Linked DNA regions of Pigmentiphaga sp. H8. The protein of the gene in region 1 interacts with the protein of each later gene in a pairwise test. Links are inferred from orthologs where the notes say so. Each region holds a gene or a part of one and is shown on either strand. Other genes may lie near its edges. The genes, in order: EGT29_RS01020 and recJ.

Region 1 (3,504 bases):
AAGCGATCGGCTTCGTTGCCTTCCTGGAATCGGCGGGCGTCCTGTCGTCCCCCCTGCGCGAAATCGTCATCGACCGCGCCTTCGCGCTGGGCGAGGCGCCCGTGCCCCTGGACAAGCTCAAGATCATCGTCCTGATGGTGCTGTGGAGCCAGGAAACCGAAATCGACAACCTGATCCTGGAAGAACTGCTGGAAGACGGCAGCGCCCGGCAGCTGCATTAAGCCCCCTGTATTACCCCCTACGCTTACGCGCGCCCAGTATGGTGGGCCCCCAGCCGCTACGCGGCAGTCCCCCAACGGGGCCGGGGGTTGTTTTCAATGGAAACAAGTCTTAATCCGGGGTGCTTCGGAGGGCGGAGCCGGTGTTTTTTGGCTGGGTTGGCACAGGCCCGACTTGCATTGCTTAAAAATCCCCCCGTATCATCCGGCGCTTTGACGCACTATTTGTTCGCGTCGGCTCCGTCAACTGGAAGTCAATGGGCAAAACTCTGATCATCGCCGAGAAACCTTCGGTCGCGCTGGACATTTCCCGCGCGCTGGGCGGGTTCAAGCGCGAAGGCGATTATTTCGAAAGCGACGACTACGTGCTTTCGTCCAGCGTCGGGCACCTGCTCACCCTCGTGGCGCCCAACGATCCGGTCAAGGGCAAGTGGAGCTTCACCCATCTGCCGGTGATTCCGCCCGAGTTCGAACTGGGGCCGGCCGACAAGCGGTCGGAGGAACGCCTGCGCCTGCTGGTGCGGCTGATCAAGCGCAAGGACGTGGACGCGCTGATCAACGCCTGCGACGCGGGGCGCGAGGGCGAGCTGATCTTCCGCTACATCGCCCAGTACGCGAAGACCAACAAACCCATCCAGCGCCTGTGGCTGCAATCGATGACCCAGCAGGCCATCCGCGACGCCTTCGCCGACCTGCGTTCGGACACCGCGCTGCAGCCGCTGGAAGCCGCGGCGCGCTCGCGCGCCGAGGCCGACTGGCTGGTGGGCATCAACGGCACGCGCGCCATGACGGCCTTCAACAGCAAGGACGGCGGCTTCTTCAAGACCACGGTGGGCCGGGTGCAGACGCCCACGCTCGCCATCGTGTCCGAGCGCGAGGAGCGCATCCGCCAGTTCGTGCCGCGCGACTACTGGGAGGTGCGCGCGCAGTTCGTCGCCGCCGCCGGCCTGTACGAGGGCCGCTGGTTCGATCCCAAGCACGTCAAGGACCCGCAGGACCCCGAGAAGCGCGAATCGCGCCTGTGGAGCAAGGCGGCCGCCGAATCGGTCGTGGCGGCCTGCCGCGACCGCACGGGCTCGGTCACCGAGGAATCCAAGCCGTCCACCCAATTGTCCGGGCTGCTGTATGACCTGACCACGCTGCAGCGCGAGGCCAACTCGCGCTTCGGCTTCTCGGCCAAGACCACGCTGGCGCTGGCCCAGACTCTGTACGAACGCCACAAGGCGTTGACCTACCCCCGTACCGACTCGCGCTACCTGCCCGAGGACTACCTGGGCACGGTGCGCCAGACCATGCAGACGCTGGCCGCCAACCGGCCCGGCTACGCGCCGTTCGCCTTGAAGATACTGGACAGCGGCTGGGTCAAGCCCAACCGCCGCGTGTTCGACAACAAGAAGGTGTCGGACCACTTCGCCATCATCCCGACGCTGCAGGCGCCGCGCGAGTTGAGCGAGGCCGAGGCCAAGCTGTACGACCTCGTGGTCAAGCGATTCCTGGCGGTGTTCTTCCCCGCGGCCGAGTTCCTGGTCACGACCCGGATCACCGAGGTCGCCGGCCACAAGTTCAAGACCGAGGGCAAGGTCCTGGTCAACCCGGGCTGGATGGCCGTCTACGGCCGCGATGCGCAGGGCGAGGACGCCAACCTGGTGCCGGTCGCCTCCGGCGAACAGGTGCGCACCGAGGAAATCGAGGCCGTGGGCCTGGTCACCAAGCCGCCCGCCCGCTACACGGAAGCGACGCTGCTGTCGGCCATGGAAGGCGCGGGCAAGCTGGTCGACGACGAAGAGCTGCGCGAGGCCATGTCGGCGCGCGGCCTGGGCACGCCAGCCACGCGCGCGGGCATCATCGAAGGGCTGATCAACGAGGTCTACCTGCGCCGCGAGGGCCGCGACCTGGTGCCCACCGCCAAGGCGCGCCAATTGATGACGCTGCTGTCGGGCCTGGACGTGGACGAGCTGACCTCGCCCGAGCTGACCGGCGAATGGGAACACAAGCTGTCGCAGATCGAGCAGGGCCAACTGGCGCGCGAGGCCTTCATGCGCGAGATCGCGCAGATGACCCAGGTCATCGTCAAGCGCGCGAAGGAATACGACCGCGACACGGTGCCGGGCGACTACGCCACCCTGACCACGCCCTGCCCGAAATGCGGCGCCGTGGTCAAGGAGAACTACCGGCGCTACGCCTGCACCGCCTGCGATTTCTCGATCAGCAAGCACCCCGGCGGGCGCACCTTCGAGCAGCAGGAAGTCGAGGAACTGCTGGCCAAGCGCGAGATCGGCCCGCTGAACGGCTTCATCAGCAAGATGGGCCGGCCGTTCTCGGCCATCCTGCGGATCACCGACGACTACAAGCTGGAGTTCGACTTCGGCCAGGCCGACGAGGAATCCTCCGAGGCCGTGGACTTCTCCGGCCAGACGCCGGTGGGTCCGTGCCCGAAATGCGGCTCGAACGTGTTCGAGCACGGCATGAGCTTCGTGTGCGAGAAGTCGGTCGGGCCGCAGCGTTCGTGCGACTTCCGTTCCGGGAAAGTCATCCTGCAGCAGGAGATCACGGCCGAGCAGATGGGCAAGCTGCTGGCCGAAGGACGCACCGACCTGCTGCAGAACTTCGTTTCCAGCCGTACCAATCGCAAGTTCAAGGCCTTCCTGGTGCGGCAGCCCGATGGCAAGATAGGCTTCGAGTTCGAGCCCCGCCCCGCCAAGGGCGGCAAGGCAGGCGAGGACGCGCCGGCGGCGCGCAAGACGGCGGCGAAGAAAACCGCCGGCCAGGACGAAGCCGCCACGGCGCCGGCGAAGAAGGCCCCCGCCAAGAAGGCGGCGGCCAAGAAGTCCCCGGCGCGCAAGACCGCCGCCAAGAAAGCCCCCGCGAAAAAAGCCGCCAGGAAGGCGGCCGCGAAGACCTCCAGCTGAGCCACAGCCCAATGACCAAGAAGAAAACGCCCTCACGGGCGCGCAAGTCTCCTGTTGCCGAGCAGCCCGCCGAGGATCGCGTGGACGTCGATCCCGGCCCCGGCGGCAAGCCCTGGTACGTCGTGCGCCGCTCGCGGGTGCACGGGACCGGCGTGTTCGCGGCTCGCAAGATCCCGGCCGGCACCCGCGTCATCGAATACTCGGGCGAACGCATCAGCGCGGCCGAGGCCGACCGCCGCCATCCGGTCAATCCCGAGGATCCTTACCACACCTTCTTCTTCGCGTTGGAAAGCGGCAAGGTGATCGACGGCGGCAGCCAGGGCAACGACGCACGCTGGATCAACCATGCCTGCGAGCCCAACTGCGAAGCCGAGGAA
Region 2 (3,311 bases), 3.0 Mb from region 1 along the record:
CCAGCCCGCGCTGGACGCGCATGGCGCGGCGGCCCGCGGCATCGGCCCGCGCCGCTGGCGCCTGGACCTGCCCGAAGGCGTCGCCCGGCACACCGGCACGCCGGACGCCGTGACGGGCGCCGCGCTGGATGCCTGGTGGCCGCGCACGCCCGAGGCCCGGCCCTGGCGCAAGTTGGTCAACGAAATCCAGATGCACTGGCACGAGACGCCGGTGAACGCCGACCGCGAAGCGCGGGGGCTCGTCCCGGTCAACGCCTTGTGGCTGTACGGCGGTGCCGCGCCGTGGCGGCCGGACTGGCCCGCCGGCCGGCCCTCGCTGGTGGCCGGCAACGCGCCCTGGCTGCGCGCGCTGGCCGAACGCGACGGCCTGCCCTGGCTGCGCCCCGTCGATGCGGCCGCGGCGATCCGGCCCGGCGCGCTGGTGGAGCTGGACGACCTGGCCCTGCCCGAGCGCACCGACGACTGGCGCACCTGGCTGGACGCCGCCGCCCGGCTGGATCGCGACTGGTTCGCCCCGGCCGACGCGGCCCTGCGCGCCGGCACCCTGCGACAACTGACCCTGGTGCTGCCGGCCCGCGAACGGCTGGTCACCCTGAACCTGGAACGGCGGCCCGCCCTGCTGCGCTGGCTGCCCACCCCCCGACACGACTGGAAACGCTGGTGGTTGCCCCAAGAATCCTGACCCGTCAACCCGATCCGGCGGCCCGGCGCCGCCTGGAACTGGCCGGCATCCATCCCCTCCTGGCCCGCCTGTGGGCGGCGCGCGGCGTGGCCGCGCCGCAGGAAACGGCGCCCGACTGGCAGGCCATGCTGGCCCCTTCGCTGCTGACCCACGCCGGCCGCGCGGCCGCGCTGCTGGCCGACGCCATCGCCGCGCGCAAGCGGCTGCTGATCGTGGCCGACTACGACTGCGATGGCGCCACCGCCTGCGCCGTGGGCCTGCGCGGCCTGCGCGCCATGGGCGCCGTGGTGGACTTCCTGGTGCCCAACCGCTTCGAGACCGGCTACGGTCTGTCGCCGGCGGTGGTCGACCTGGCCTGCGCCCATCCGGCCGGCAAGCCCGACATCCTGATCACCGTCGACAACGGCATCGCCAGTCTGGACGGCGTGGCGGCGGCGCGCGAGGCCGGCATGCAGGTCGTGATCACCGACCATCACCTGCCCGGCGACGTCCTGCCCGAGGCCCTGGCCATCGTCAACCCCAACCAGCCCGGCTGCGGCTTCCCGTCCAAGCACCTGGCGGGCGTCGGCGTCATCTTCTATCTGTTGCTGGCGCTGCGGGCCGAGCTGCGCCAGCGCGGCGCCTTCGGTGGCGACAGCGGCCCCAGGCTGGACGCCCTGACCGACCTCGTGGCCCTGGGCACCGTGGCCGACGTCGTCCGGCTGGATGCCAACAACCGCCTGCTGGTGGCGCAGGGCCTGAAACGCATACGCGCCGGCCGCATGCAGCCCGGCCTGCGTGCGCTGTTCTCGGTCAGCGGCCGCCAGGCCCGCGAGGCCAGCACCTTCGACCTGGGCTTCGCCCTGGGTCCGCGCATCAACGCCGCCGGCCGACTGGCCGACATGAGCCTGGGCATACGCTGCCTGGTCACCGACGACGAGGACGAGGCCCTGAAGCTGGCGCGCGAACTCGACACCATGAACCGCGAACGCCGCGAGATCGAGGCCGGCATGCGCGATCAGGCCCTGGCCTCGCTGGACGCGCTGCCCGCGGCCTCGGCCGCCAGCCTGTGCGTGTTCGACGCCTCGTGGCACCAGGGCGTGGTGGGCCTGGTGGCCTCGCGCCTGAAGGACCGCTTCTGGTGCCCGACCCTGGCCTTCGCGCCGGCCGGCGACGGCGAACTGCGCGGTTCGGGCCGCTCCGTGCCCGACGTGCACCTGCGCGACGCGCTGGATCTGGTCTCCAAGCGCTACCCCAGCCTGATCCGCAAGTTCGGCGGCCACGCCATGGCCGCCGGCCTGACCCTGCACGAGGCGGATTTCGCCGCCTTCGCACCGGCCTTCGACGCCGCCGTGCGCGAACTGACGGGCCGCAGCCGCTTCGAACCGGCGCTGGAAACCGACGGTTCGCTGGAGACCGACTACGCCAACGCCGAGGTCGCCACCCTGCTGGACCAGCAGGTCTGGGGATCCGGGTTCCCGGCTCCCGTGTTCGTCGACGCCTTCGTCGTCCGCAACCAGCGAGTAGTGGGCGAGAAACACCTGAAGCTGGCGCTGGAACGCGGCAGCCAGCGCTTCGACGCGATCTGGTTCGGCCATGCCGACGCCCTGCCGCCCGCCGTGGACCTGGCCTACCGCCTGGCGCTGAACAACTGGAACGGCATGGTGTCCGTCCAACTGGTGATCGAGCACGGGCAGGACGCGGCGCGCTGAATCCCGCGCGCGGCCCGCCGGCGAATGCCCGGCCTACGTTAAAATAGCGGGTTACGCGAAAAATCACCTGGAATTCAGCATGGAAGCAGAACGCCTCAACCAACTCGAAGCCCAACTGCAGGACCTGGCTGCTCGCACCCAGGATCTACGGAGGTATCTTTGACTACGATGTCAAAGATGAACGCCTGCAGGTCGTAAACGCCGAGCTGGAAAACCCCGACGTCTGGAACGATCCCAAGCACGCCCAGGACCTGGGCCGCGAGAAGAAAGCGCTGGAAACGATCGTCCTGACCATCAACGAGATCGACACCGGCCTGCGCGACGCCACCGAGCTGTTCGAGATGGCCGCCGCCGACAACGACGACGCCACGCTGGAGTCCATCGTCGGCGATGCCTCGGGAATCGAGGAAAAAGTGGGCGGACTGGAATTCCGCCGCATGTTCGCCAATCCTGCCGACCCGCTGAACTGCTTCCTGGACATCCAGGCCGGCGCCGGCGGCACCGAGGCGCAGGACTGGGCTTCCATGCTGCTGCGGCAGTACCTGAAGTACGCCGAGCGCAAGGGGTTCAAGGCCGAGCTGATGGAAGAGTCCGAGGGCGAAGTGGCCGGCATCAAGTCCGCCACCATCAAGATCGAGGGCGAATACGCCTTCGGCTACCTGCGCACCGAGACCGGCGTGCACCGCCTGGTGCGCAAGAGCCCCTTCGATTCGTCCGGCGGCCGCCACACCTCGTTCGCCAGCGTGTTCGTGTATCCGGAAGTCGACGACTCCTTCGAGGTCGACGTCAACCCCGCCGACATCCGCGTGGACACCTTCCGCGCCTCCGGCGCGGGCGGCCAGCACATCAACAAGACCGACTCCGCGGTACGGATGACCCACATCCCCACGGGCATCGTCGTGCAGTGCCAGAACGACCGTTCGCAGCACCGCAACCGC

What was found.
Region 2: the proteins of EGT29_RS01020 (region 1) and recJ interact in binary tests that used the Escherichia coli proteins (3 or more experiments, as listed by UniProt). The link is inferred for Pigmentiphaga sp. H8 from one-to-one orthologs.

The regions. Positions count from the first base shown.
Region 1 is NZ_CP033966.1:207,500-211,003, reverse strand. The notes cover bases 136-3,327. They hold EGT29_RS01020 (DNA topoisomerase III), read left to right. Parts: upstream 136-475; coding sequence 476-3,127; downstream 3,128-3,327. Other genes in these bases: EGT29_RS01015 (SET domain-containing protein), read left to right, coding at 3,139-3,327; EGT29_RS01025 (DUF494 family protein), read left to right, coding at 136-221. Also shown: more of EGT29_RS01025, read left to right, coding at 1-135; more of EGT29_RS01015, read left to right, coding at 3,328-3,504.
Region 2 is NZ_CP033966.1:3,161,777-3,165,087, forward strand. The notes cover bases 18-3,016. They hold recJ (single-stranded-DNA-specific exonuclease RecJ), read left to right. Parts: upstream 18-660; coding sequence 661-2,373; downstream 2,374-3,016. Other genes in these bases: EGT29_RS15005 (hypothetical protein), read left to right, coding at 18-682. In the rest of the region: more of EGT29_RS15005, read left to right, coding at 1-17. UniProt on the Escherichia coli protein: Single-stranded-DNA-specific exonuclease.